One region of the Flintibacter sp. SJQ-8 genome, then DNA from elsewhere that is predicted to be linked to it. Evidence: predicted binding sites of a transcription regulator. Region 1 holds the regulator's gene; the other holds the start of a gene.

Region 1 (14,674 bases):
TTGACTAGTATTTTTAACGATTTCTTAATATTTTAAAGTCCGCGCTTTGCATTATAAAGTCTGACCCGCTGCATATTAAGTCCAGCGCGCAAAAAGCGCCGCGCCCTTCCAGTCTCAGGAAGGACGCGGCGCTTATCAGCGTCTTGCCTTATTTCTTTTTCTTGTGCTTGTCGAAGAAGCCCTTCAGGCCGGACTCCTCCTCCGCCGCGCCCACAGCCTCGCCCATGGCCGCGCCGAAGGCCCGCAGGGCCTCCTTCTGCTCCCCGGTCAGGCCGGTGGGCACCTTCACCTTCACGGTGACATACTGGTCGCCCCGGCCACGGCCCTGAAGGGTGGGGATGCCCTTGCCCTTCAGGCGGAAAGTCGTTCCCGGCTGTGTCCCGGCGGGCAGGGTCCACTTCACCTTGCCGTCGATGGTGGGGATCTCCAGCTCCGCGCCCATGGTTGCCTGATAGAAGGACACCGTCTGCTCATACAGCACGGTGTTGCCCTCCCGCTGGAAGATGCTGCTGGGCCGGATGCGGATGCCCACGATCAGATCGCCGGAGGGGCCGCCGTTCTTGCCCGCGTTGCCCTGGCCCCGGACGGAGATGGCCTGGCCCTCGTTGATGCCGGCGGGGATGTTCACCTCGATGCGGCGCTTCTTCCGCGCCACGCCCGCGCCGCCGCAGCTCTTGCAGGGGCTGTGGACGATCTTGCCCGTGCCCCGGCACCGCTGACAGGGAGCCGTGCTGGTAAAGGCGAAGCCGCCGCCGCCCCGCTGGATGCGCACCACGCCCGCGCCCCGGCAGTCGGGGCACACCTCCGCCGTGGTGCCGGGCTGACAGCCGGAGCCGTGGCAGTCCTGGCACTCCTCCGTGCGGGTGAGCTCGATCTCCTTCTTGCAGCCAAAGGCAGCCTCTTCAAAGGAGATGGTCAGGTTGGCCCGCAGGCTCTCCCCCCGCTGGGGGGCGTTGGCCCGCTGCTGGCCGCCGAAGCCGCCCCCGCTAAAGCCGCCGCCGAAGAAGGACCCGAACAGGTCGCCCAGGTCGATGTCCCCCATGTCGAACCCGCCGCCGCCAAATCCACCGGCGCCGAAGTTGGGGTCCACCCCCGCGTGGCCGAACTGGTCATACTTGGCCCGCTTGTCCTTGTCAGACAGGACCTCATAGGCCTCGTTCACCTCTTTGAACTTGGCCTCGGCCTCTTTATCCCCGGGGTTCATGTCCGGGTGATATTTCTTGGCCAGCTTGCGGTAGGCCTTCTTTAATTCCTCGTCCGTGGCCGTCTTGCTCACGCCCAGGACCTCATAAAAATCTCGTTTCTGTTCTGCCATATCTCTTCACCTTCTGTATCAGGAGGGACGAAAACGGCGGACGCTCTGTGCGTCCCCTCGCCGCGTTCCCCACGGCGGAGCGACCTTATGCGCCCGCCTGAACGCCCCGAGTGGGGCGGAAGGATACCTCCCGCCCCACCGAAGCAATATTCTTGTATTCGGCGCTCCAGAGGGTCTTATTTCCTCCAGAGGCTTACTTCTTGTTGTTGTCGTCGTCCACGACCTCATAGTCGGCGTCCACCACGTCAGGACCGGCGGAAGCGCCGCCCTGCTGGGCCTGGCCGCCCATGTCGGGGCCGGGCTGACCGGCCTGGCCGCCCTGCTGGCCATACAGCTTCTCGCTCACGGCGTAGAAAGCCTTGGTCAGCTCCTCGGTGGCGTTCTTGATGGCCTGGGTGTCGGTGCCCTTCAGGGTCTCCTTCAGCTTGCCCAGGGCGCCCTCCACGCTGGCCTTGTCGCCCGCGGGGATCTTGTCGCCCATCTCCTCCAGGGTCTTCTCGGTCTGATAGACCATCTGGTCGCCCTGGTTGCGGATGTCGACCTCTTCCTTGCGCTTGGCATCCTCGGCGGCGAACTGCTCGGCCTCCTTCACGGCCTTGTCGATGTCGTCCTTGGACATGTTGGTGGAGGAGGTGATGGTAATGTGCTGCTCCTTGCCGGTGCCCAGGTCCTTGGCGGACACGTTCACAATGCCGTTGGCATCGATGTCGAAGGTGACCTCGATCTGAGGCACGCCCCGGCGGGCGGGAGCGATGCCGTCCAGGTTGAAGCGGCCCAGGGTCTTGTTGTACTGAGCCATCTCACGCTCGCCCTGGAGCACGTGGACCTCCACGGAGGTCTGGTTGTCGGCGGCGGTGGTAAAGGTCTGGCTCTTCTTCACGGGGATGGTGGTGTTGCGGTCAATGAGCTTGGTCATCACGCCGCCCATGGTCTCAATGCCCAGGGACAGGGGGGTGACGTCCAGCAGCAGCAGGTCCTTCACGTCGCCGGTGAACACGCCGCCCTGGAGGGCAGCGCCCATGGCCACGCACTCATCGGGGTTGATGCCCTTGAAGCCCTCTTTGCCGGTCAGCTTCTTCACCATGTCCTGCACGGCGGGGATACGGCTGGAGCCGCCCACCATCAGGACCTTGGCCAGGTCGTTGCCGCTCAGGCCCGCGTCGGACAGAGCCTGACGCACAGGACCGGCAGTGGCCTCCACCAGGTGAGCGGTCAGCTGGTCGAACTTGGCACGGCTCAGAGTCAGGTCCAGGTGCTTGGGGCCGGTGGCGTCGGCGGTGATATAGGGCAGGTTGATGCTGGTGGAGGTGACGCCGGACAGCTCGATCTTGGCCTTCTCGGCGGCCTCCTTCAGGCGCTGCATGGCGACTTTATCGCCGGTCAGGTCCACGCCCTCGGCCTTCTTGAACTCGGCGGCCATCCAGTCCATCACGCACTTATCAAAGTCGTCGCCGCCCAGGCGGTTGTTACCGGCGGTGGCCAGCACCTCGATCACGCCGTCGTCGATGTCCAGGATGGACACATCAAAGGTGCCGCCGCCCAGGTCATACACCATGACCTTCTGGGCTGTCTCCTTGTCCACGCCATAGGCCAGGGCCGCGGCGGTGGGCTCGTTGATGATACGCTTCACGTCCAGACCGGCGATCTTGCCGGCGTCCTTGGTGGCCTGACGCTGGGCGTCGGTGAAGTAAGCGGGGACGGTGATGACCGCCTCGGTGACGGGCTGGCCCAGATAGGCCTCGGCGTCAGACTTCAGCTTCTGCAGGATCATGGCGCTGATCTCCTGAGGGGTGTACTTCTTGCCGTCGATGTCCACCTTATAGTCGGTGCCCATCTCACGCTTGATGGAGATCACGGTGCGGTCGGGGTTGGTGATGGCCTGGCGCTTGGCCACCTGGCCCACCATCCGCTCGCCGTCCTTAGAGAAAGCCACCACAGAGGGGGTGGTCCGGTTGCCTTCCGCGTTGGGGATGACCACGGCGTCGCCGCCCTCCATCACCGCCACGCAGCTATTCGTAGTACCCAGGTCGATACCAATGATCTTAGACATAATCAATTCCTCCAATATATGAAAAAGTGTGTTGTTTACAAAGTAACTATCGTCATTTCCCCGCCGGTCTTACCGCCGGATGGGGAAAACTATTTTTTAGTTTGCCACTTTCACCATGGCGAACCGGATGACCTTTTCGCCGCACTGAAAGCCGGTTTGGAACACCTCGGCCACCACGTTCTGGCCCAGGCTCTCGTCCTCCACATGCATCACCGCGTTGTGATACTTGGGGTCGAAGGGCTGGCCCTGGGCAGGGATCTCGGTGATGCCCAGCTTGGTCAAGACCTCTTTCAGCTGGTTCATGGTCATCTCCACGCCCTTTTTAAAGGCCTCGTCGGCGGTGTCCTGTTTCAGGGCCCGTTCCAGGTTGTCGTACACGGGGAGGAAGGCCCCGGCGGTGTCCGCCTTCACGTCGGTCCACAGGGATTCCTTCTCTTTGGCGGTACGCTTGCGGTAGTTGTCATACTCCGCCGCCAGGCGCAGGTATTTGTCCTCCTGCCCGGCCACCTGGTCCTTCAGCGACTCCAGCTCGCTCAGCAGCGGATCGACTGCCGTCTCCTCAGGCTCGGCTGCCGCCTCCTGCTTGACGTCCTGCTCCTCCACCACGGGCTCCTGCTGGAGCGTCTCGTTCTGCTTTTCCTTCTTGCTCATAGCTGTGCGCTCCTTTTATCTAGTTCTCATTCTCGTCCAGATGCTCCGGCCCCAGCTCCTGCTGTTTCTCCCCGGCGGGGAGCTCTCCCTTGCCGAACATCTTGGTCAGGCTCTCGGCAAAGTAAGACAGGCGGGCCGTCACCTTGGCATAATCCATGCGGGTGGGACCCACCACGCCGATCACGCCCTTCATATTGTCCCCGATGTCATAGCTGGCCATCACCACGCTGGTGTCTTTCAGGGCCTCGCTGACGTTTTCGGGACCAATGAGGATATCCATGTTCTTGCCCGTCATGGGCACCGGCAGCTTGGACGCGTCCTTCTCCTCGCTGAGATAGGTCATCAGGGGCTTGGCCTTGTCCAGGCTGTGATACTCCGGGTGCTCCAGCAGGTGGGCGATGCCGGAGGTATGGACCATCTGGTTCCCCTGCTCGGCCAGCACCTCCTGGGCGAACTGTACCACGATGGAGATCAGGTCAAAGGCGGCAGCCGCCGTCCGGGTCTCCATCTTATCCAGGGTCTGCTCCATCTCCTCCCGGGACACGCCCACAAAGGAGCTGTTCAGCACGGCGGACAGCAGCTGGATCTGGGTGTCAGACACCGGCTCGGCCACGTGGACCAGCTTGTTTTTCACCACGCTGTTGTCCGTCATGACCACGGCGATGAACGCCCGCTCCTCTACCACCAGCAGGTCATACCGCTTCACCGTCACCTGGTCTTTCACTGTGGCGGCAGTGAACACGGGGTAGTCGCTGATCTGGGAGAGGACTTTGCCCGCCCGGTCAATGACCCGGTCCAGCTCCTCCATCTTCACGTTCAGCGCCTGGTTGATCCGCTCGGTCTCCTGCAGGGTCAGCTGGTGGCGGTCCATCAGCTCGTTCACATACAGGCGATAGCCTGCAGCGGAGGGGATGCGTCCGGCGGAGGTGTGGGGCTGTTCCAGCAGCCCCAGTTCCGTCAGGTCGGCCATCTCATTTCGGATGGTGGCGGTGGACACATCCAGCCGGGCCTTCTCGGCCACGACCTTAGAGCCCACCGGCTCGGCGGTCTCGATATAGGTCTCTACAATGGCCTGCAATATTCGCTTTTTCCGTTCTGTCAGTTCCATTGCGCCGCCGTTCCTTTCGCTTTCGTTTCTTAGCACTCACTCTTCCCGAGTGCTAAAGATAATATACCCCCGGGGTGGAGAATTGTCAATAGGCACTTTATGAATTTATTTTAAACAAAACAACGCCGGGGCTTCCCTTGCAGAAAAGCCCCGGCATTGCTAATTTTATTACAGATGCCTTCCCCTGGGGGAAGGTGGCGCGGCGAAGCCGTGACGGATGAGGGGAAGGCTAACTCACTCCATCGTTTTTACCCCCGTCACATCTCTGATCCACTTCCCGGAGCGCAGTCTGCTGATGCCCATCGAACACTTGATGACCTGTTCCAGGGGGAAGGCCAGATACACCCACAGCACGGGCAGACGCAGCACTAGGCCGCAGATGGCGGCATAGGGGATGGCGCAGGTCCACAGGGGGCCGATGTCGATGAGGGTGGCCGCCCGCACGTCGCCGCCGCCCCGGAGCACGCCCACGATGTTCACGCTGTTAAAGTCTTTCAGCGTCATATACAGGGCCATCACGGTGATCATCATGGTAGCCACCGACTCCGCCCCCTCGGACAGGTGGAACAGGGGGAATACCCACACTGGAGCAACAAACCGGGCAAACAGCCACAGCAGCACCCCCAGACAGGCTCCGCACAGGGCGGCCAGTGTGTTCAGAGTCAGGCCGGTGTTGTATACCTGGTCAGTCCGCCCCGCACCGATCTCCCGGCCGATGATGATGGCCGCGGTGGCGGCGATGCCAAAGGAGAACACCATGCAGATCTTCTCCACGTTGCCCGCAATGGTATAGGCGGCCAATATCTCGGTGGAGCCCTCCATGTGACCCATCACCGTGGCGAACATAGAGGTGCCCAGTCCCCACAAGGTCTCGTTGCACACCACCGGGCCGCCATAGCGGACAAATCGTTTGACCATATCCAGGCCGGGCAGCAGCACCAGAGCGGGCTGCACCCGGAAGAATTTTGTCGTAAGCAGATGCACCACCACGATGACCAGTTCCGCACTTCTGGCGATGAGGGTGGCCAGGGCCGCACCGCGCACTCCCAAGGCGGGCGCGCCCAGATTGCCGAAAATAAACACCCAGTTCAAGAAGGTGTTCAGCGTCATGGATACCATCAGAATATACAGACCCAGCTGAGGGCGCTCCATACTGCGATAGGCCGTGACATACATCATGGTCAGCGCCGAAAAGACATAGGACAGCCCGGCCAGCTTGCCGTATTGGGCGGCCAGCGCAATGACCTCCCCCTGGTTGCCGAACAGGCTTAAAAAGGGGATGGGACACACCAGCAATATGCCGGCAAACAGGGCCGTGATGGAAACGGCGATCCAGATGGACACGCCCATCACCCGATTGATGGCGCCCATGTCCTGCTTGCCCCAATATTGGCTCAGCAAAACGGTGGCGCCGCTCTGTACGCCGAAGATAAACAGCTGCACTACATAGAGCGGAATGTTGGCCAGGGCCACCGCCGCCATGGGGGTCTCCCCCAGCATACCCACCATAAAAGTGTCCGCCATGCCCAGGGCGCTGGTGATCAAGTTTTGCAGCACGATGGGGGTGGCCAGGGCCACCACCTCTTTATAAAAACCAGGCCGCTGCTTCATATAAGAAAACACGGTCTCTCTCCTTCCTGTTAGGGCCTCTTGGGCCGCAAGTTAAGACATAGAGGGGAACAGCTGCGCCTGAGCCGCCTGCAGTCCCTCCACCAGGGCATCGATATCCTCCCGGGTGGTGTCATAGGAGAAGCTCAGCCGCAGGGCTCCGTCCTGCTCCTTTTTTGGGAGCTTCAGGGCGGCATACACATGGCTGGGCTTGCCCTTGTGGCAGGCGGAACCGGAGGAGATATACACCCCCCGGTCGCTTAAAAAGCGCACCACCACCTCGCTCTTATAGCCCACCAGGCTGATGGGCAAAATGTGGGGCGCGCCCCCCTCCACCAGCACCTTCCCCCGGGGGACGGCGCTCTTTAGCCGATCAACGGCATACTGCTTCAGGTCGGCCATGGCGGCCAGGTCCCGCTCCAGGGTGGCCCGTCCGGCGGTAACGGCGGCGGCCAGTGCGGCCAGCTGCCCCGTGGCCTCGGTGCCCGAGCGCAAACCGTTCTCCTGTCCGCCGCCCCGGATGAAGGGCGAAATTTTCAGGCCCTTCCGAATATACATGGCCCCGATGCCCTTGGGGGCGTGGATCTTGTGGCCGCTGATACTCAGCATGTCCACCCCCAGCTCTTTCGGGGTAAAGGGCACCTTTAAAAAGCCCTGCACCCCGTCGCAGTGGAGCAGCACCCCGCTGCCGGCCTCTTTCAGTACCCGGGCCGTCTCCGCCACCGGGAGAATGGTGCCCAGCTCGTTGTTCACCAGCATCATGGACACCAGAATGGTGTCCGGCCGCAGGGCCTCCTTCACCTGCCGGGCGGTAATATTCCCGCTCCGGTCAGGCTGGAGATAGGTCACCTCATAGCCCTCCCGCTCCAGGGCCCGGCAGGGCTCCAGCACCGCCGCGTGCTCGATGGCGGTGGTGATGATGTGCTTCCCCTTCCGCTTGCCCAGCTCTGCGGCGGCCCGGATGGCCCAGTTGTCGCTCTCGGTGCCGCAGGAGGTGAACACCACCTCCTCGGGCAGACAGCCCAGTCCGGCGGCTACTTCGCTCCGCCACTGCTTCACCCGCTCCGCCGCCTGGCTGCCCAGGGCGTGGCGGGCGGAGGGATTACCCCACTCCTCCGTCATGGCCTTCATGGCCGCCTGAGCCGCCTCCGCCCGCACGGGGGTGGTGGCCGCGTTGTCCAAATAATGTCCCGTCATGTTCTTGTCTCCTGTATGAAAATCAAGGGCGGCCAAAGCCGCCCGTTTTTCTAATCGCGTTATCATTCTATCTGCTGCCATCAGGAAAGTCAACGGCTCCCCCAGGAAATTTTGCAGAAAAGGGCCCCAAATATGTCTTTCCTATTTCAAAAGCGGGAGCATCTGTGCTATAATGAATTTGATTCGCTCCACCTCAAGCCGCCGAACCCGATATGATCCCCTTTCCCGGCGGCGGTGGATCAGAAAACGCAGTGAATTAAGGAAGGTCCGTTATGGCAAATCAAGACCGCATCTGTTACGTAGTGGGGGCCATGTCTCTGTCCCTGTCCCTGCGCCCCTCCCCCGCCCCCGGGGACTATGTCATTGCCGCCGACCGGGGCTATGACTCCCTGATGGCCTATGGTGTCACCCCCGACCTGGTGGTGGGGGACTTCGACTCCCTGGGCTATACGCCCCAGCACCCCAACGTCACCCGGCTCCCCGCCGAGAAGGACGACACCGACATGGTCTTCGCCCTGCGCCGGGGCCTGGACATGGGCTATCGCCGCTTTGTGCTGCTGGGCGGCCTGGGCGGGCGGCTGGAGCACACCCTGGGCAACCTCCAGCTGCTGGACTGGCTGAGCACCCAGGGGGCCGTGGGCTTTCTGGCCGGGGAGAAGACCGTCGTCACCGCCCTGCGGGACGGCTCCCTCACCTTCCCCCCCGCCATGTCCGGCTATCTGTCCGTGCTGTGCAGCAGCGGCGCAGCCCACGGGGTCACCCTGTCCAATTTGAAATACCCCCTCACCGACTATAACATGACCAGCAGCTTCCCCATCGGCGTGAGCAACGAGTTTCTTCCCGATCAGCCCGCCGCCGTCTCCGTCAAGGACGGCTGCCTGCTGCTGGTCTGGGAGGACAAGGGGGACTTCTACCTCCGCCTGCCCAAGCTCTGGACCAGGGGCGAAGCGTTGTAAATCAGAGGACGAATCCCTCAGTCATCGCCGTTGGCGATGCCAGCCCCCTTTCACAAGGGGGCCTAAAAGGCCGCATCATCAGCCCCCCTTGTCAAAGGGGGGAGGGCCGCAAAGCGGCGGGGGGATTCCGGTTGAAAGAACAAAGCTTCTGTAGGGGCGGATATCATCCGCCCGCGACACCGGAGCGCCGACACGTCGGGCGGCTGATAGCCGCCCCTACACCGGCTTTCGATGGCTTTAAGACCCCCAAATCAACAAAGGAGACTTTCACATGGATCATAATGTAAAGGCCCTGGTGCTGGCCGCCGGCAAGGGCACCCGTTTGCAGACCGAGGGCATCGACCTGCCCAAGGTCATGCGTCAGGCGGACGGCCACCCCATGCTCTATTATGTGCTGCGGGGCCTGTCCTTCCTCCCCCCGGAGGATATCATTTTGGTGGTGGGCTGGAAGAAGGAGAAGGTGCTGGAGGCCTTCCCCCAGTACCCCCACGCCGTGCAGGAGACGTTAAACGGCACCGGCGGGGCCGTGCAGTATGCCGCCCCCCTGCTGAAGGGCTTCGACGGCCATCTCATCGTCTGCTGCGGCGACGCGCCCATGATGCGGCAGGAGACCTTCCGCGCCCTGGTGGACACCCATCTCAGTCAGGGCAACGCCTGCACCATGCTCTCCGCCCGCCTGGACGAGGGGGGCAGCTATGGCCGGGTGCTGCGGGAGAATGACGGCACCTTCCGCTGCATCGTGGAGGCCCGGGACTGCACCCCGGAGCAGGCCGCCGTCACCGAGGTGAACACCGGCACCTATGTCTTCCACGTCCCCGCCCTGCTGCGGGTGCTGGACCAGCTGAACAACAACAACGCCCAGGGGGAGCTGTACCTCACCGACGTCCCCGCCCTGCTGAAGGCCCAGGGCCTGCGGGTGGGCCTGTGCGACACCTGCGCCCCCGACGAGATGCTGGGCGTGAACACGGTGGAGCAGCTTCAGCAGGTGGAGCAGCTGCTCCGTGCCCAGGGCTGACAGACTTGTTTTCCCCCGCCGCATCTGTTATAATGGCTTGTATTTTCCCCTTTTCTCCCCGTGCGGGGGAGTGACGTGGGCCTCGTCCCGCCTATGAAAGGAGACATTTCCATTGAACCGGAAACTTGCGCGGCTGCTTCAACCCAGCTTTCAGCTGTATTTCGTCTGTCTGGTCCTGTTCGCCCTGATCTCCGCTTTTTTCTCCATCCCCCTGGCCGTGGTCGAATTGGCCGTGGTCCTGGCCCTGTCTGTCTACAGCCGGCAGCACTCTAATCGCTGCCGCCGGGAGATCGCCCGCTATCTGGAAAACGTCACCGGCACGGTGGACACCGCCACCAAAGACACCATGGCCAACTCCCCCCTGCCCATGATCATCTTCCGCCCGGAGAGCGACGACATCATCTGGACCAATGACCGCTTTCTCCAGCTCACCGGCGAGCGGGAGCACCTGTTCGACGCCAAGCTGTCCGCCCTCATCCCCGGCTTCGACTCCCGGTGGCTCATGGAGGGCAAAAACGAGTGCCCCACCGAGGTGGAGTATGGCAGCCGCCGGTTTTTGGTCTTTGGCCATCTGGTGCGCACCGGGGGCCGCAGCGGCGGCTTTCTGGCCACGACCTATTGGGTGGACGTGACCGAGTTTTCCCTCATCCGGGACCAGTATCAGGCCACCCGCCCCGTGGCCGCCGTGCTGCTGCTGGACAACTATGACGAGCTGATGAAAAACCTGACGGAGAACCAGCGCTCTGCCCTGGTGTCTGAGATCGACGCCCGCCTGGACGAGTGGGTGGCCGAGTCCGGGGGTATGCTCCGCCGCTATCAGCGGGAGCGCTATCTCTTCGTCTTTGACGAGCAATATCTGGCTAAGTTCATTGAAGACAAGTTCGACATTCTGGACGCCATCCACCAGGTGGTCAACCCCAGCGGCATCAACGCCACGCTGTCCATCGGCGTGGGCAAGGACGGGGAGAACTATCGGGAGCTGTTCCAGTTTGCCAACTTGTCCATCGACATGGCCCTGTCCCGGGGCGGCGACCAGGCCGTCATCCGCAACAAGTTCACCTTCGAGTTTTACGGCGGCCGCTCCAAGGAGACGGAGAAGCGCACGAAAGTAAAGAGCCGGGTCATGGCCAACGCCCTGTCCGCTCTGGTGTCCGACTCCTCCCAGGTGTTCATCATGGGCCACCGCTCCCCGGATAACGACTGCATCGGCGCGGCGGCGGGCGTGTGCGCCCTGTGCCGGAAAAACGGCGTCCCCGTCCACATCATCAAGGAGGCTTCGCCGCCCCCGGCTCAGGAGCTCATCGACCGCCTGGCCCCCCTGCCCGAGTATCAGGACTGCTTCCTCACCGCCCAGGAGGCCCTGCTCATCGCCGACTCCCGCTCCCTGGCTGTCGTGGTGGATACCAATCGGCCCGACCAGGTCCAGGCGGCGGAGCTGCTGGAGTCCTGCAACCGGGTGGCCGTGATCGACCACCACCGCCGGGCCGCCACCTATATCGAAGGCGCCGCCCTGAACTATCACGAGCCCTATGCCTCCTCCGCCTCTGAGATGGTCACGGAGCTGCTGCAATACATTGTGGAGCCCAACCAGATCCTGCGGTCCGAGGCCGAGGCCCTGCTGGCCGGCATCGTGCTGGACACCAAGAACTTCACCATGCGCACCGGTGGCCGCACCTTCGAGGCGGCAGCCTTCCTCCGCCGCTCCGGCGCGGACACTGCCAAGGTGAAAAAGCTCTATCAGAACGACCTGGCCGACACGGTGGCCAAATATGCCCTCATCCAGAACGCCCAACTCTATCGGGACCACATCGCCCTGGCCGTCAGCCGCCAGCCAGTGGGCCGGATCATCGCCGCCCAGGCCGCCGACGAGCTGCTGAACATCATGGGCATCGACACCTCCTTCGTCATCGCCCCCGAGGGGGACAAGGTCAACCTGTCCGCCCGCTCCATGGGGGACACCAACGTCCAGGTCATTCTGGAAAAACTGGGCGGCGGCGGCAACGCCGCGGCGGCAGGGGGCCAGGTGTCCGGCAAAAGCGTGGACGAGGTGGCCCAGGAGCTGAAAGAAGCCATCGATCAATACTTCGAGAAATAAATTCGTGTTTCCCGCCCCTGCGGGGCGGAAAGCACAAGACATCTACTGGAGGTTTTAACTATGAAAGTCATTCTCACACAGGACGTAAAGAGCCAGGGCAAGAAGGGCCAGCTGGTGGAGGTGTCCGACGGCTATGCCCGCAACTTCCTGCTGCCCAAAAAGCTGGCCGTCATCGCCACCGCCGAAAACCTGAACACCATGAAGCTCCAGGAGAAGGCCCGCAAGGCTCAGGAGGCCGCCGAGAAGGCCGAGGCCGAGGCCACCGCCAAAAAGCTGAAGGACCTGACCGTGAAGATCGCCGCCAAGGCCGGCGAGGGTGGCCGTCTGTTCGGCGCCGTCACCGCCAAGGAGGTCAGCGAGGCCCTCTCCCAGCAGCACGGCGTGAACATCGCCAAGACCAAGCTGGTCCTGGACGAGCCCATCAAGGCCTGCGGCGGCTATCAGATCAAGGCCAAGCTGGGCTATGAAGTGGTGGGCACCGTCAGCGTCATGGTCACCGAAGCCTGAATCTCTCCCGCTCCTAAAGCGGACAAAAACGCGGCCACCTGAACCCTGGCCGCGTTTCTTCACTTTTCCTGTTTTTATTTTTCCTGATCCAGCTTGATCCAGATATGGAGGCGATCCCTATGGCAACGGAAGAGGAGGAGCTGCTGCTGCGCCAGCTGCCCCACAGCGTAGAGGCCGAGCAGGCCGTTTTGGGCTCCATGCTCATCGACCCCCGCTGTGTGCCCGAGGTCATCGACAAGCTCCGTCCCGACGACTTCTATCTCCAGCAGAACCGGGACATCTACGAGACCATCTACTCCATGTTCAACTACTCCATGACCATCGACCCGGTCACGGTGCTGGAGAACATGAAGCAAAACGGCGTCTATGACGAGAACCAGTCCCGGGGCTATCTCCTTCAGCTCATGGACACCACCCCCACCGCCGCCAACGTCAAAGAGTATATCGACATCCTGAAGGACAACACCCTTCAGCGCCGGGTGGCGGAGACGGCGGGGGACCTGCTGAACATGGTCCGCCAGGGCTCTGATACCGGGCAGGACATTCTGGAGGCGGCGGAGCAGCGCATTTACGCCATCCGCCAGGGCCGCTCGGCCCGGGGCCTGACCCCCATCTCCGACGTCATCATCGACGTGTATGACCGCCTGGCCGAGCTGGCCGCCAGCGACAGCGCCATCCCCGGCCTGTCCACCGGCCTGCGGGACTTAGACCGGGCCATCTCGGGCCTGAATAAGTCCGACCTCATCCTCCTGGCCGCCCGCCCCGGCATGGGCAAGACCTCCATGGCCCTGAACATCCTGCTGGACGCGGGCAAAAAATCGGGCAAGCAGGTGGCCTTCTTCTCCCTGGAGATGAGCCGGGAACAGCTGGCCCTGCGCCTTATCTCCAGCGAGTGCTTTGTGGACAACAAAAAGCTGGTCACCGGCAAGCTCACCGACGACGACTGGGACAAGATCGCCGTGGCCGCCGACTCCCTGAACCACTCCCGCATCCTCATCGACGACGACTCCTCCGTCACCGTGGCCGACATCAACGCCAAGTGCCGCCGGGTAGAGGACCTGGGGCTGGTGGTCATCGACTACCTCCAGCTGATGCAGTCCGCCGGGGGCAAGACCCGCCAGGGGGAGAACCGCCAGCAGATCGTCTCTGACATCTCCCGCTCCCTGAAGATCATGGCCAAGGAGCTGAACGTCCCCGTCCTGTGCTTAAGCCAGCTGTCCCGTGCCAACGAGTCCCGCACGGACAAGCGGCCCATGCTGTCTGACCTGCGTGAGTCGGGCGCCATCGAGCAGGACGCCGACATCGTCATGTTCCTCTATCGGGAGGGCTATTACAACAAGGACACAGAGAACCCCAACCTGGCCGAGTGCATCATCGCCAAAAACCGCCACGGCGAGACCCGCACCATCGAGCTGCAATGGCTGCCCGACTTCACCTCCTTCAGCGACATCGAGTGGCAGCACAGCGAATCCTAAGGAGGCCCGGCCATGCTGGAGCAAATGCGACAACTCATCTCCTCCGCCGCCCTCCTGCCCCCGGGCAGCCATGTCCTGTGCGCCGTGTCCGGCGGAGCTGACTCCGTCTGCCTGCTCCACGCCCTGTATCACCTGCGGCCCATCCTGAACTTCTCTCTCTCCGCCGCCCACTATGACCACGGCCTGCGGGGAGAAGATTCCACACGGGACGCCAAATTTGTGGAACAATTCGTCTCTCTCTGCTGCGGAGCGCAGCGTCTGCCCGACGGGCGGGTGCTGCCGCCGGTACAGTTGTACCAAGCAAAGGGCGACGTGGGGAAAGAGGCCGCCCGCACCGGGCACGGCGTGGAGGAGACCGCCCGCGTCCTGCGCTACGCCTTTCTCCGTCAGGCAGCCAAACAGGCGGGGGCCGATCTCATCGCCACCGCCCACACCGCCGACGACAACGCCGAGACCATCCTCTTTCACCTCTCCCGGGGTTCCGGGCTGCGAGGGCTGACGGGCATCGCCCCCCGCCGGGACGATCTGATCCGCCCCCTGCTCACCACCACCCGGCGGGAGATTGAGGACTATCTCCGCTATTACGCCCTCCCCCACCGGGAGGACCGCACCAATTTTGACGACGCCTACGCCCGCAACCGCATCCGCCACCAGGTGGTCCCCGTGTTAGAGGGCCTGTTTCCCGGCTTCGCCCCCC
Region 2 (14,674 bases), on a different contig from region 1:
GGCTGACCAGCTCGGCCAGACCGGTGACCCCCACATAGAGATAGACCAGCCGGTACCAGGTCCCCTTGCCGATGACCCCGTCCGGGGTCAGGCTGAACACCCGCTGAAACTCTTTCACCGTCTCCTCCATCTCTCGGGTGAACAGGCCGATGGTGGGATATATTTTAGGGATCGCCGGATAATTCTGTGCCACCCGGTTGAGCATCACCTGGGCGGTGAGCACCTGTGGGCCGAAGTCCCCCCGGCGCAGGGGCGTGCCGGGATAGGAGCCCGCCAGATCCCGGACGGGGGCATCCAGCACCAGTTCGATGTCATCCCCATAGTACCGCCGCAGGATGTCCATAAAGTTGTAGCCCGCCTGGGCCAGCTCCTGGCTGCCCCACTGGGACAGGCCGTCGCATTTTGTGGTGGTGCCGTTGCAGAATTTTGCACTCAGCGGCTCTACAAAGCCCACCCGGCGGATATAGTCGTCGAAAAATTCGTCCACCACCTGGCTGATGGGCTGAAAGATGTCCCTCCCCCGGATAAATTTCTGGTCATAGGCGGTGGTAGAGGTGATCTGAAAATCATAGCCCCGGCTGGGATAGAACTCGGTATACACCCGGTTCAGGGCAAAGGAGACGATGGCCAGCACGTTGGCCCGGATGGCCGCCGGCTCCCAGGTGGGGTAGATCTCGCTGGAGGCCACGTTTTTCACATAGTCGGGAAAGCTCACCGTCACGTTCTCCGCCGCCTGATCCGGGGCACCCAGATGGACGGTGATGGTGCGGGGGATATAGGGAAAGATCACCGGCATCCCGTCACCTCACAGATCCTGGGCGGGAATATCCCGCACCGTCCGCTGCTGCAGGCTGCTCTGTCCCCGCTCCAGCGGAGTCAGCTCCATGTTCTGTACCGTCTCCACGCCGGGGAATATCTGCACCCCGTCCACCTGCAGCATGGCATAGCCCGGGTGCTCGGCCCACACGCTGCACACCGAAAAGCACTTCGGGCCGTCCGCCGCCCCGGGGGCAATGCTCTCCTCAGCCGCCGGGGCCGGGATGTCCACAGAGGTAATGCGCCCGCTGCTGTCTGTGGTCTGAAGACTGAGCAGGCGGTATCGCCCGCCCTCCCCCTTCTGCAGCACCGCCACCGTGGACCCCTCCAGCGGCAGCTCCGCCTGGGTGGTGTACACCCGCACGCTCAATCTGCCCGTCCGTTGTTCCATAGTCTCTCCTCCCGTTCTGGCAGTTTGCCCATGCTATGCCCCAGAAGGCCCGTTTGTGCCGATTCTACAAAAGACAGCAAAAAGCTCCGCCGCCCCACAGACCTGCTGCGGGGCGGCGGAGCTTGATTTGATTCGGGTGAGAGAGGCGCGGCGGCTCAGCTCAACTGGAACTGGCCGGTGTACAGGCGGTAATACCGGCCCTGCTTTTCCAGCAGCTGCTCGTGGTCGCCCTTCTCCTCGATCTCGCCGTGCTCGATGACCACGATGCAGTTGGAGTTGCGCACGGTGGACAGGCGGTGGGCGATGACGAACACCGTGCGGCCCTCCATCAGGGCGTCCATGCCCTTTTGGATGAGCGCCTCGGTGCGGGTATCGATGGAGGAGGTGGCCTCGTCCAGGATCATCACCGGCGGGTCGGCCACCGCCGCCCGGGCGATGGACAGCAGCTGCCGCTGGCCCTGGGACAGGCTGGCCCCGTCCCCGGTGATGACGGTGTCATACCCCTGGGGCAGGCGGCGGATGAAGGAGTGGGCGTTGGCGCTCTTGGCGGCGGCGATGCACTCCTCGTCGGTGGCGTCCAGGCGGCCATAGCGGATGTTGTCCATAATGGTACCGGTGAACAGGTGGGTGTCCTGAAGCACCGCGCCCAGGGATCGGCGCAGGTCGTCCTTGCGGATGGAACGGACGTCGATGCCGTCGTAGGTGATAAGGCCGCCCTCGATCTCGTAAAACCGGTTGATGAGGTTGGTGATGGTGGTCTTGCCCGCGCCGGTGGAGCCGACGAAGGCGATCTTCTGGCCGGGGTTGGCGTAGACGGACACGTCGTGGAGGACCCGCTTGCCGGGCACATAGGAGAAGTCCACGTGGTTAAAGCGCACCGCGCCCTTCAGCTCCACATAGGTGGCGTCCTCCCCCTCCACGCAGCGCACCGCGCCCCGGATGGGGTGCAGGCCCATGCTGCCGTCGGGGCCGGGGTATTTCCAGGCCCAGCCCTTGTTCTCTCCGGCAAGGTCGGCGTCGGTGGGCAGTTCCACGGCGGTCTTGTCGGGCAGATTCAGCACCCGCACCAGACGCATGGGCTGGGACTTGGGCACCTTCCAGGCCCAGGTGCCCGTGCGGGCCTGACCGGAGGCCAGAGGGGTGAGCACCCCGTTTTCTTTTCTGGCCCGGACCAGGGTCACCTGGCCCTGGTCAGCCTCGGGCTGGGTGTCCATCACCTCGAAGATGCGCTCCGCGCCCGCCATGGCGGACAGCAGGGTGGTCATCTGCTGGGAAATCTGGTTCATGGGCTGGCCCACCTGCTTGGAGTAGTTCAGATAGACCACCAGGCCGCCCAGGTCAAAGCCCTGGAGGATGGACAGCAGGCCGCCCACCGCCGCTGTCAGGGCATAGCTGATGTTCATCAGGTTGCCGGACACGGGCATGATCATGGTGGAATAGAAGTTGGCCTTTTGGGCAGAGTCCCGATAGGCCTCGTTCAGCTTTTTAAAGTCGGCCTTGGCCTGCTCCTCGTGGGTGAAGGCTTTCACCACCTTCAGGCCCTCGATGGTCTCCTGAATGCTGCCGTTGACCTTGCCCAGGGCGGCCTGCTGCTGCTGATAGAAGCGGCGGCTGCGCCCGCCCAGCTTTTTGAACAGGGTCATGGTCAGGGCCAGCACCAGGGCGGTGACGATGAACAGCTTCCAGTTGATGATGACCATCATGGCCACCAGGCCCACAAAGGTGAAGCAGCTGGACAGCATAGACACCACGCTCTGCTCCAGGGCCAGCTGCACGTTGTCCGCGTCGTTGGTGAAGCGGCTCATCAGCTCGCCGTGGGGGTGGCGGTCAAAATAGGACAGGGGCAGGTTTTGCAGCTTGTCAAACAGGTCCCGGCGCAGGCGGTTCACGCCACGCTGGGCCAGCTGGACCATAATGGCCGACTGGCCATAGGTGGCCGCCGCGCTGAGCAGCTCCACGGCGATGAGCACCAGAACCGCCTTGCCCAGCCCGGCAAAGTCGGTGCAGCCCGACCAGACAAAGTCGTTGATGATGCCCCGCATCATATAGGAGCCGCCGATGTTGGTGGCCACGGACAGCAGCAGAAAGGCCAGCACGGCCAGCAGAGGCAGCTTGCTGCGGGTGAGATAGCCCAGCAGACGGCTCACCGTCTTTTTCAGGTCCTTGGGCTTTTGATAGCCCCCACGGGGGGCGCGATTGGGTCCCGGCATTATTCACCCACCCCTTCCTGCTGAGAGCGATAGATCTCCTGATAGATGCTGTTGCTGGCCAGCAGCTCCTCATGGGTGCCCTGTCCGGCAATGTGGTCGTCGTCCAGAATGATGATCTCGTCGGCATACTGCACCGAGGAGATGCGCTGGGCGATCATGATAACGGTGGTGCCCTTCAGATTCTTGGCGAAGGACTCCCGGATGGCCGCGTCGGTGGCCGAGTCCACGGCGGAGGTGGAGTCGTCCAGGATGAGGATGGCGGGCTTGCGCAGCATGGCCCGGGCGATGCACAGGCGCTGCTTCTGGCCGCCGGAGACGTTCACGCCCCCCTGGTCCAGCACGGTGTCGAACCCGTCGGGGAAGGACATGATAAAGTCATAGGCCTGGGCGTCCTTGGCCGCCTGGATCATGTCCTCCTCGGTGGCGTTGGGGTCGCCCCACAGCAGGTTCTCCCGGATGGTGCCGGTGAAGAGCACGTTGGTCTGGAGCACCATGCCGATGCGCTCCCGCAGCTCCTCCAGGGGATAGTCCCGCACGTCCACCCCGTCCACCAGCACCTGGCCGCCGGTGACGTCGTAGAAGCGGGGGATCAGGTTGACCAGGGAGGACTTACCCGTGCCCGTGCCGCCCACGATGGCCAGGAACTTGCCCGGCTCGATGGAAAAGCTGATGTGAGAGAGCACGTCGTCCCCGGTGCCGGTGGCCTGATATTTAAAGGACACATCCCGGAACTCCACCGCGCCCCGGGGGGCGGGCAGGGCGTTCTGCTCAGCCTGGGGCCGGTCCTGGATGGAGGGCTGGGTGTCCAGCACCTCCTGGATGCGGGCGGCGCAGGCCTGAGCCCGGGAGAGCTGAAGCAGGGACATGGCCACCATCATCACGCTCATCAATATCTGGAACACATAGTTCAAAAAAGCCTGAAGACGGCCCAGGTCAAAGGCGCCCCCCATGACCATCTTGCCGCCGAAATACAGCCCGGCCACGGTGGCCGCGTTCATGGCGATGATCATCACGGGCATGATGGCGATGATGCGCATGCCCACGGACAGTCCGGCCCCGGTCAGGTCATCGTTGGAGGTTTTGAACTTTTTCCGCTCGTGGTCCTCCCGGACAAAGGCCTTTACCACCCGGATGGCCACCAGGTTCTCCTGGAGGGTGTTGTTCAGGTTGTCGATCTTGGTCTGGAGGACCTTGAACAGGCGGGTGCAGGTGTACATCAAAAGGCCGATGACGATCATCATCAGGGGGATGATGACCACCAGGATCAGGGCCAGTTTAGCGTTGAGGTAGCAGCTGACGGCGGCGGCCACAATAAGCATCACCGGGGCCCGCACCAGCATCCGCAGGCCCATGGCCAGCATCATGGTCATGTTGTTCACGTCGTTGGTCATGCGGGTGATGAGGGAGGCGGAGGAGAAGCGGTCAATGTCCGCAAAGGAAAACTCCTGCACCTTGTCAAACAGGCACTGGCGCAGATTGGCACCAAAGCCCTGGCTGGCAAAGGCCGCGTATTTCGAGGCCAGCACGCCGCAGGTCATAGACGCCGCGGCCAGCACCAGCATCAGCGCCCCCAGCTTGAAGATCAGCGCCACATCCCCGGCGGGGATGGCCGTGTCCACGATCTGGGCCATGACCAAGGGGAGCAGCAGCTCGCAAATGACCTCCAGGACGATGAGAATGGGCGACTTCAGCGCCTCCTTCTTATATCCCTGGAGGTGGGTCATAAACAGGGAAAGCAAATTAAGATTCCTCCTTTTTGACTTGGGGCGCGTCAGACGCGCAGGGGCGGCGCAGGTTCTCCAGCATCCGGCGGCGCAGGGCCAGCAGCTGGTCCCGCTCCTCCCGGGTGAACCCGGCCAGCATCCGCTCAGACACGGCCTGAAAGGCCGCCTGACAGCCCTCCACCGCCGCGCGTCCCTTGTCTGTCAGCATCACCCGGTTGCGCCGGGCATCCTTCTGCCCCGGCTCCCGGCGGACATAGCCCCCTCGCTCCAGGGATTTCAGGGAGTTTGCCACGGCGGCGGGGGAGATATGCAGCAGCTCGGCCAGGTCCCGCTGGGCGTGACCCTCCGGGTCGTCGCTCTGATAGCCCTCTAAAATGGTCAGCAGCATGGGGTGGCCGATCTCACTTAACCCCCGGCGGCTGAGCTCCTCGCTTACGGCGCTGCGGTGGGCGTGGTTGATCTGCTGACTGAGCAGCTCCAGCTGATCGCTGGGTATGGGCATGACGAAGCCTCCTTTCACCGGCGGGACGGCCGTCCCGTCTTTTTCATTAACCTATTTATCATTAAGGTGCTTATCATTCTACCACGCAGTTTTTCAATGTCAACGGCTTTTCCCCATCGTTCAAATTTTGTTTATATTTTTCGGACAAGCGCCGAATCTGCCCCAGTGACCAGGGAAAAAGGTCAGCTATTTGCCCACAGATTGGGGGCTGTTCCGGCATAAAATATCCCCGGGAACGCACAGCGGCGCGCCCGGGGATGGCTTGTGTGGATGTTCGGTTTACTCCACCGTCAGCTGGCCGTCCTTGCAGTCCACGGTGAGGACCTGGCCGGGGTTCACCTGGTCGGCGATGATCTTCCGGCTGATGAGGGTCTCCACCGTGTGCTGGAGATAGCGGCGCAGGGGACGGGCGCCATAGACGGGGTCATAGGCCTCGTCGATCACGTGGGTCTTGGCCTGGTCGGTGAGGCGGACGGTGAGCTGCTTGTCCTCCAGACGGCGGTTCAGCTCGTCCACCATCAGGTCGATGATGTGGGTGACGTTGTCCTTCGTCAGGGGCTTGTAGAACACGATCTCGTCCAGACGGTTCAGAAACTCGGGGCGGAAGGAGCGCTTGAGCAGTTCGTTCACCTGGTCCCGGGCCTGCTGGCTGATCTCGCCGTCGGGCTGGATGCCGTCCAGCAGGAACTGGCTGCCCAGGTTAGAGGTGAGGATGATGATGGTGTTCTTAAAGTCCACCGTGCGGCCCTGGCTGTCGGTGATGCGGCCATCGTCCAGCACCTGGAGCAGGATGTTGAACACGTCGGGGTGGGCCTTCTCCACCTCGTCGAACAGGATGACGGAATAAGGCTTGCGGCGCACCGCCTCGGTCAGCTGGCCGCCCTCCTCATAGCCCACGTATCCCGGAGGAGCGCCGATGAGACGGGACACGGAGAATTTCTCCATATACTCGGTCATGTCGATGCGGACCAGGTTCTTTTCAGAATCGAACAGGGCCTCGGCCAGGGTCTTGGCCAGCTCGGTCTTGCCCACGCCGGTGGGGCCCAGGAACAGGAAGGAACCGATGGGCCGCTTGGGGTCGGCGATACCGGCCCGGCTGCGCAGGATGGACTCAGACACCAGGCGCACGGCCTCGTCCTGGCCCACCACGCGCTTGTGGAGGATGTCCTCCAGGTGGAGCAGCTTCTCCCGCTCCCCCTCCATCAGGCGGGAGACGGGGATGCCGGTCCAGCGCTCGATGATGCGGGCGATTTCCTCCTCGGTGACCTTATCCCGCAGCAGGGAGCGGGCCTTGCCCTCGTTGGCGATCTTCTCTTCCTCCTCCAGCTGCTTCTTCAGCTGGGGGATCTTGCCGTATTGCAGCTCGGCGGCCTTCTCCAGGTCATACTCCCGCTGGGCCTTCTCCAGGGCGGCGTTGGCCGCCTCCAGGTCCTCCCGGAGCTTCTGGACCTTGCCGATGGCCCCCTTCTCGTTGTCCCACTGGGCCTTCTTGGCCTTAAACTCCTCCCGCATGTCGGAGAGCTCCTTCTGGATCTCGGCCAGGTGCTCCTGCGACAGCTTGTCGGTCTCCTTCTTCAGGGCGGCCTCCTCGATCTCGTGTTGGATGATCTTCCGCTGGATCACGTCCAGCTCGGTGGGCATGGAGTCCATCTCAGTGCGGATCATGGCGCAGGCCTCGTCCACCAGATCGATGGCCTTGTCGGGCAGGAACCGGTCGGTGATATAGCGGTTGGACAGGGTGGCGGCGGCGATGATGGCCCCGTCGGTGATCTTCACGCCGTGATACACCTCATAGCGCTCCTTCAGGCCGCGGAGGATGGCGATGGCGTCCTCCACCGTGGGCTCATTGACCATAACGGGCTGGAACCGGCGCTCCAAGGCAGCGTCCTTTTCGATATACTGGCGGTACTCGTTCAGGGTAGTCGCGCCGATGCAGTGCAGCTCACCACGGGCCAGCATGGGCTTGAGCAGGTTGCCCGCGTCCATGGCGCCCTCGGTCTTGCCCGCGCCCACGATAGTGTGCAGCTCGTCGATGAACAGGATGATGCGGCCCTCAGACTTCTTCACCTCGTTGAGCACGGCTTTCAGCCGCTCCTCAAACTCGCCCCGGTACTTGGCGCCGGCGATCAGGCTGCCCATATCCAGGGCGAAGATGGTCTTGTCCTTCAGACTGCCGGGCACGTCGCCCTTCACGATCCGCTGTGCCAGGCCCTCGGCGATGGCCGTCTTGCCCACGCCGGGCTCACCGATGAGCACGGGGTTGTTCTTGCTCTTCCGGGACAGGATGCGGATGACGTTTCGGATCTCGTCGTCACGGCCGATGACGGGGTCCAGCTTGTTCTGGCGGGCCCGCTCCACCAGGTCGGAGCCATATTTCTTCAGGGCGTCATAGGTCTCCTCCGGGTTGTCGCTGGTGACCCGCTGGTTGCCCCGGACGGAGGCCAGGGCCTGCATCACCTTTTCCTTGGTGACGTTATAGGTGCGGAACAACTCCTTCAGGGCGCTGTTGGCGCTGTCCAGCAGTCCTAAAAACAGGTGCTCCACAGAGATATATTCGTCCTTCATGGACTTGGCCGTCTCCTCGGCGGCGTTCAGGGCCCGGTCCACATCCTGGGCCACATAGACCTTGTCCGCCTCCCGGCCGCCTCCGGAGACCTTGGGCAGCTTGTTTACTTCCGCCTGCACCGCCGCCAAAAAGCTGGGCACGGTCATGCCCATGGCGGTGAGCAGCTGGGGGATAAAGCCCTCCTGATCGGCCACCAGGGCAAGCAGCAGGTGCTGCTGCTCGATCTGCTGCTGGCCATATTGCTGGGCCAGGCTCTGAGCGCCCTGGATGGCGGCGAGGGATTTTTGCGTCAGTTGGTTCATATTCATGGAAGAAACCTCCTTGGTTCTGGTTTCCGAATGGATCTTAAATTTTAGCACTCGTTAACTTTGATTGCTAATTTCATTGTATAACAAAACCCTCTCGCTGACAAGAGGGTTTTGTAAAAACCTTCGTGGGTTTGTGGGGAAAATTACTGGGTAATCACTGGATGGAGATGCTGCGGCGCTCCGGCTTCACGGCGGAGGCCTTGGGCAGGGTCAGCACCAGCACGCCGTTTTCAAAGGCGGCTCGGATGCCCTCCTGCTGGATGGCGGACACGTCAAAGCTCCGGCGCACGTCGCCGGCCCGGCGCTCCCGGCACACATACTGGCCCACGTGCTGCTCCTCCTCCCGGTGGGCGGCGATGGTGAGCACGTCCTCCTTAATCGTCAGGGAGATGTCCTCCTTGCGGAAGCCGGGCAACTCGGCCTCCATGCGGTAGCCCTCCCCCTGGTCCAGAATGTCCACACAGAAGGGGACGGGCTGCTGGGGCTGGTTGGAACTATATTGTCCGGCGCGGTGGTCGGTGGGGATCAAAGTATAAAACATGGAAAAAACTCCTTTCAAGCTCTGGCCCGGCAGCGTCTCGCGGCTTTTCCCGGCCCGGAGGCCTTCTTAACTTTGTCCACAGTATACCGCCCGCCTGTGAACAATTCTTGCAGATATTATGTCTAAATTGTAAACATTAGCAGTCTCGTAATTTGAGTGCTAATATCGCAAGTGAGCCTTTCCGGCTCCCGGGGGATTTCTTTTTGGAAAAGTGTTGACATTCCCTGAAAAACATGCTATGATAGCCAACGTCCTCTGATTAGACAAGATGAGGAGAGATGTCCGAGTGGTTTAAGGAGCCGGTCTTGAAAACCGGTGACTCGCAAGAGCCGTGGGTTCGAATCCCACTCTCTCCGCCACTTTTTATCTCACAACTTCATACAAGCGCAATTGCTTGTAGCCATGCAGAAGTACCCAAGTGGCTATAAGGGGCTCCCCTGCTAAGGGAGTAGACGGAGAAATCCGTGCGAGGGTTCGAATCCCTCCTTCTGCGCCACGTCGGAGCAAGGTTTCACTTTGCTCCGACGTTTTTTAACCGTCTTTGACAAAGGTATAATAATAAATCACAACAAAAACCGAGCCAACCTACACTAAAACGCCACTTTTTGTATCAACAAAAGGGGCGTTTTTTTCATGGCTCGACAGGGAAAGGAGTGGTATCAATCAAAAATTAAAAATGGAAAGGGGGAATATTTTTCGCTGGCCGGGCCGTATGGTCTGGCCTTTTTTCATGCCACAAAAAAGGAGGTTAGCGAATGGCAGATGAAACATTGAACAAGGGCCCGGAGGGAGAAAAGCTCCCGGAGTCCCCAGCCCCGGATGGGCCCGGCGCACCGCCCGCGCCGGAACAGGCCGAACAGGTGACGCTCCCCGGTATGGGCGAGGGCGGCCCTGCTCCGTCTGGTAAGGTCATCAACCTGTCGGATGTGCGGGGTGATGATGATAAGGGCGGCAAGGCTCCCGCCGTTGAAGCGGAAAAGCCGGAAAAGCGCCGGGGCCGTCCGCCAAAGGAACAGGCGGAGCCGAAGTCTCCAAAAGCGGAAAAGACGGCCAAGCCCCGCGCAGGCCGCCCACCCAAGGGGGACAAGGCGGCCCGCGCCGAGGCTCAGCCGTCCACGCGAGACAAAGTGTCCCAAAGTAAAAAGAAAACCCCGGAAAAGGGCTCCGGCGGGATGGGCCCGCCCAAGTCTCCGCCAAAGGGCAAGGCCGGGCCCGTCAAAGCTGCGGCGGCCCCTGTCCCGGAGATCAACCTGCCGCCTACACCAGCCGAGCCGCCCCGCCCGGTTGAGGAGGGCAAGGTTGTCTATTTGAAATTGTCCGAGCTCCATGCGTTCCACACGTTCCGGGAGCATCCCTACAAGGTGCAGGACGATAAGGCGATGGATGACCTGGTGGGGACGATCAAGGAGCATGGCGTTATGACCCCCGCCACCGTCCGCCCGGAAAAGGACGGCCAGGGCTATGAGATCATCGCGGGCCACCGCCGTCATCATGGCAGTGAACGGGCCGGGCTGGATGAAATGCCCTGTATTGTCCGCAACATGACGGACTTTGAAGCCGTCCGGGAAATGCGGAACAGCAACAAACAGCGCGGGGAGCCCCTCCCCAGCGAGTTGGCCCGCCTGCTGGATTTGGAGGTGGAGGCTATCAAGCACCAGGGGGCCCGCCCCGGCAACAGCCAGGAGGAGCAGGCCCTGGGGAAACGCTCTGTTGAGATTGTGGGTGCGGATCACGATATGAACTATAAAAAAGTCATGCGTTATATCCGGCTTAATTCTCTTGTCCCGGAGCTCCTGGATATGACGGACGCCAAAAAGCTGGGCTTTATGCCTGCGGTTGAGCTGTCCTATATCCGCCCGGAAAACCAGCGATTGATCGCTGTTTCCATTGAGGGGGAGCAGTCCTCCCCCTCGGTCAACCAGGCCAAGCGGCTCCGGGAGCTTGACAAGGAGGGCAAGCTCAACGGCGATGTGATTGACGGGATTTTGAGTGAAGAAAAGAAGGAGGATCGCGGCGTGATTATTTCAACATCTGAACTGTCGAAGTATTTTGGCAAGGAGGTCACTCCCGCCAAAATGAAAGAACAGATTATGGCCCTGCTGGACGACTGGAAAGAGAAACAGCCGCCCGAACTGGCAAAGCCGGAGAAAAAGAACACTCTGGAAAAGTAACGGGGCTTTGCTTCGAGACACTTTGTCCCAAGGTGCCGGGCCCCGGAAAAGCAGGGCTCTGTGGTGATATATCCCCCGTCGCCGGGGATAAAAAAGCACAGTCGGAGGTGGGCTGTCAAGGGGGCGGAACGCCCCGCCGCTTGCGGTGGCTTGCCCTTGACGGCCTGCCCCGGCTGTGCTATCTCCGGCCACGTGGCGGGGGTATATCCTCCAGAGCCGCTCCCTTTCCCTGGATAGGGAAAGGGCGGGGGGATAGGGTTGACCCGGCCCAACAATTCAGTTACGGAGGTTTTGACGATGAAACGACCCCTTGCTTATATTACCGCCGCATGGTGCGGCGATGACGATGACAATATGGAACGGGCGGCGCGGTACTGCCGCATCGTGTACGAGGCGGGCTTTTCGCCTGTCTGCCCCGCGCTGTATCTGCCCCTGTTTCTCAATGATGCGGTGCCGGAGGAGCACAAGAACGGCATCGACATGGCCCGCGACCTGCTCCGGCGTTCCCGTGTGCTGGTGGTGTGCGGCCACTCTATCACCGAGGCGATGAAAAATGATATTGCGGTGGCCCAGCGGCTGGGGATCACAGCGACCACCCTGGACGGCATTTTGACGGTCAAGGGCCAGGGCCGCCACTAACGCGCCGGGCCCAGAGAACGGCGGCACTTGGAGACACTTTGTCCCAAGGTGCGCCGGGGAAAGGAGGGATATAGCTGGTTGACGAGGATGTTTCCAGACGTACCATAGCACTATCCATAAAGGCCAGCAAGCTGACGGCGCGGGTGCTGGCCCAGGCGCTCCAAGCGGCGGGCCGCAAAATTGCAAAGACCCGCCGGGAGCACCAGACGCCCCACGGCAGGCAAACGGTGCGCCAGCTCATGGCCCACGGAGCCGCCACAAACAGCATTGAAATTGAAGCTCCCCGGCAGTTTGACCGGGTGGCCCGCCGCTTCAATGTGGATTATGCCTTTTATAAAACCGGGCCGGACAAATACCTGCTGTTTTTCAAAAGCGGCCAGGCGGACGCGGTGACAGCTTGCTTTTCTGAATACTCCAAACGCCTGTTGAAGCGTTCCAAGTCCAGCCGTGTCCCCATCCGGGAACAGCTCAAACGGGCTGAGGATCAGCTTGCAAAGGAAAAGCCCCGGAAGAAAGAACGAGTAAAGGAGGCGGCCCGTGAGGACAGATAAACTCAAAAAGTATTTGATACCTAACATCCCCTATCTGTTTATCCTGTGGGCCTGTCTGAAACTGGGGACGGCCTACCGGCTGGCGGCGGGTGCGGATGTTGCTCATAAGCTCATGGGGCTGGGCCAGACCATTGGCCCGGCCTTTGCCGACTTTGCGCCGGGGCTTGCTCCCTTTGACTGGCTCGTTGGCATTGTGGGCGCGGCGGCGTTCCGTCTGCTGATCTACACGAAAAGCAAAAACGCCAAAAAGTACCGCCGGGATGAGGAGTATGGCTCCGCCCGCTTTGGAACGGAAAAGGATATAAAGCCCTTTGTCGATCCCAAGTTTGAGAATAATGTCATTCTCACCGGGACGGAATTTCTTACCATGAACACGCGCCCGAAAAATCCGGCCAACGCCCGGAACTTGAATTGCTGTGTCATCGGCTCGTCCGGCTCCGGCAAAACCCGGTTTTGGCTCACGCCCCAGCTTCTCCAGGCTCATTCCTCTTTCGTGGTGGTTGATCCCAAGGGCGGGGTGCTCTCCCAGGTAGGCCGCTTTTTACAGCGGCGGGGGTATAAGATCAAGATTTTTAACAGCATTGATTTTTCTAAATCCATGCACTATAACCCGCTGGCCTATCTCAAAAACGAGGCGGACATTCTCAAATTTGTGGATACGCTCATAGCCAACACAAAGGGGGACGGCAAGGAGGGCGATCCGTTCTGGACAAAATCGGAAACGCTTTTGTATTGCGCCCTGCTGTCCTATATCATTTTCGAGGGCCCCGCCGAGGATCGGAACATGAATACGCTGGTGGATATGATTTCCGGCATGGAGGTCAAGGAGGATGATGAAAACTTCCTAAACACCGTGGACTATATGTTTAAGGGCCTGGAAAAACGCAAGCCGAATTGCTTTGCTGTCAAGCAATACAAAAAATACAAGCTGGCCAGCGGCAAAACCGCAAAAAGCATTTTGATTTCCTGCGGAGCTCGTCTGGCTCCGTTTGACATCCCCCAGCTCCGGGAAATTATGAGTTATGACGAGCTGGAGCTTGACCGCATCGGAGATCGGAAAACGGCGGTTTTCTTTACTATTTCCGATACCACGCCCACCTATAACTTTATTGTGGCCCTGGCCTTTTCGCAGATGTTTAATCTTCTTTGCGAGAGGGCGGACAACGTACACGGGGGCCGTCTGCCCCATCATGTGCGGGTGCTGTGGGACGAGGCGGCCAACACGGGCCAGGTGCCAAACCTGGAAAAGCTGGTGGCGGTGATCCGCTCCCGCGAGGTGAGCCTGTGCCTGTTCTATCAGCAGTTGGCACAATGCAAGGCCATCTATGATAAGCACGCGGAGACCATTCTCGGAAATATGGACAGCGTGATCTTCCTGGGTGGCCGGGAGGCCAGCACAATCAAGGAAATTTCCGAGAACTGGCTGGGAAAGGCCACAATCTCCATGCAGACCGAGGGCCGCTCCCGCGGCCAGTCGGAAAGCTACAACCAGAATACCCAGCGGCTGGGCCGGGAACTGATGACCCCCAGCGAACTGGCGACCATGCCGGGCGACAAGTGCATTTTGCAGTTGCGGGGCCTGCCCCCGTTTTTCTCGCCCAAATACGATTTGAAGCAGCATCCCAACTATAAGCAAACGGCGGAAGCCGATAAAAAGAAAAACGCCTTTGACCTTGATAAACTCATAAACCGCCGCAGGCGGCCTGGGCTGAACGAGGCTTGTGAGGTGTACAAGGTGGCCGTGTCGGAAACTTCGCTCACAGACGAGGACGAGGACATCCTCAACTATGACGATGTGGACGATCCGGACGCTTTTGTATAAATATCGCTTCGGGACAAAGTGTCCCGAAGTGGCAACCTGCCGCCAGGAATGGCGGCTTTTTTCATGGCCGGGGCATCTCCCCGGAGAAAAGGAGGCTCTATGCAGTTTTTCGCATCTGCTATCGACACTTTACAGACCCTTGTTGTGGCCCTCGGCGCTGGCCTGGGCGTGTGGGGCGTAGTCAATCTGCTGGAGGGTTACGGTTCAGACAATCCGGGCTCCAATGCTCATGTGCGGTAAAGTAACAAATGATAATTTGATAGACAGCAGCCACTATTTCCGAAACACAGACCAATACGAAAAGCTGATGTGGGGATTTTCCTATATCAGCTTTTGTCTTTCTAAGCATTTTGGGGAAAGTGATGTATTTGTATCTTTCCTATTGACAGCCAGCCTTTGAAGTGATATATTTATCTCGACAAGCGACAAATAC

Evidence for each region. The regulator HrcA, encoded in region 1, represses chaperone genes, less so after heat shock. The targets are predictions, from matches to a motif close to TGTTAGCACTCNNNNNNNNNGAGTGCTAACA.
Region 2: a site for HrcA is predicted at 8,560-8,590, ahead of clpB (ATP-dependent chaperone ClpB). Genes of this name have one in related genera too.

Annotation. Positions count from the first base shown of each region.
Region 1 covers NZ_JBPJWR010000008.1:243,686-258,359, reverse strand. The annotation lists gene dnaJ (molecular chaperone DnaJ) at 149-1,315, opposite strand; gene dnaK (molecular chaperone DnaK) at 1,509-3,365, opposite strand; gene grpE (nucleotide exchange factor GrpE) at 3,462-4,016, opposite strand; gene hrcA (heat-inducible transcriptional repressor HrcA) at 4,036-5,124, opposite strand; gene ACSAMP_RS06110 (MATE family efflux transporter) at 5,359-6,747, opposite strand; gene ACSAMP_RS06105 (cysteine desulfurase family protein) at 6,787-7,929, opposite strand; gene ACSAMP_RS06100 (thiamine diphosphokinase) at 8,202-8,885, shown strand; gene ACSAMP_RS06095 (NTP transferase domain-containing protein) at 9,157-9,900, shown strand; gene ACSAMP_RS06090 (DHH family phosphoesterase) at 10,013-11,995, shown strand; gene rplI (50S ribosomal protein L9) at 12,056-12,502, shown strand; gene dnaB (replicative DNA helicase) at 12,622-13,977, shown strand; gene tilS (tRNA lysidine(34) synthetase TilS) at 13,990-14,674, shown strand, end outside.
Region 2 covers NZ_JBPJWR010000016.1:646,890-661,563, forward strand. The annotation lists gene ACSAMP_RS14605 (peptidoglycan-binding domain-containing protein) at 1-796, opposite strand, end outside; gene ACSAMP_RS14610 (spore cortex-lytic protein) at 806-1,207, opposite strand; gene ACSAMP_RS14615 (ABC transporter ATP-binding protein) at 1,363-3,417, opposite strand; gene ACSAMP_RS14620 (ABC transporter ATP-binding protein) at 3,417-5,156, opposite strand; gene ACSAMP_RS14625 (MarR family winged helix-turn-helix transcriptional regulator) at 5,158-5,643, opposite strand; gene clpB (ATP-dependent chaperone ClpB) at 5,923-8,517, opposite strand; gene ACSAMP_RS14635 (Hsp20/alpha crystallin family protein) at 8,672-9,058, opposite strand; tRNA gene ACSAMP_RS14640 (tRNA-Ser) at 9,331-9,417, shown strand; tRNA gene ACSAMP_RS14645 (tRNA-Ser) at 9,463-9,554, shown strand; gene ACSAMP_RS14650 (hypothetical protein) at 9,692-9,832, shown strand; gene ACSAMP_RS14655 (ParB/RepB/Spo0J family partition protein) at 9,814-11,229, shown strand; gene ACSAMP_RS14660 (DUF7768 domain-containing protein) at 11,527-11,868, shown strand; gene ACSAMP_RS14665 (PcfB family protein) at 12,012-12,419, shown strand; gene ACSAMP_RS14670 (VirD4-like conjugal transfer protein, CD1115 family) at 12,406-14,241, shown strand; partial or broken gene ACSAMP_RS14675 (Maff2 family mobile element protein) at 14,341-14,469, shown strand.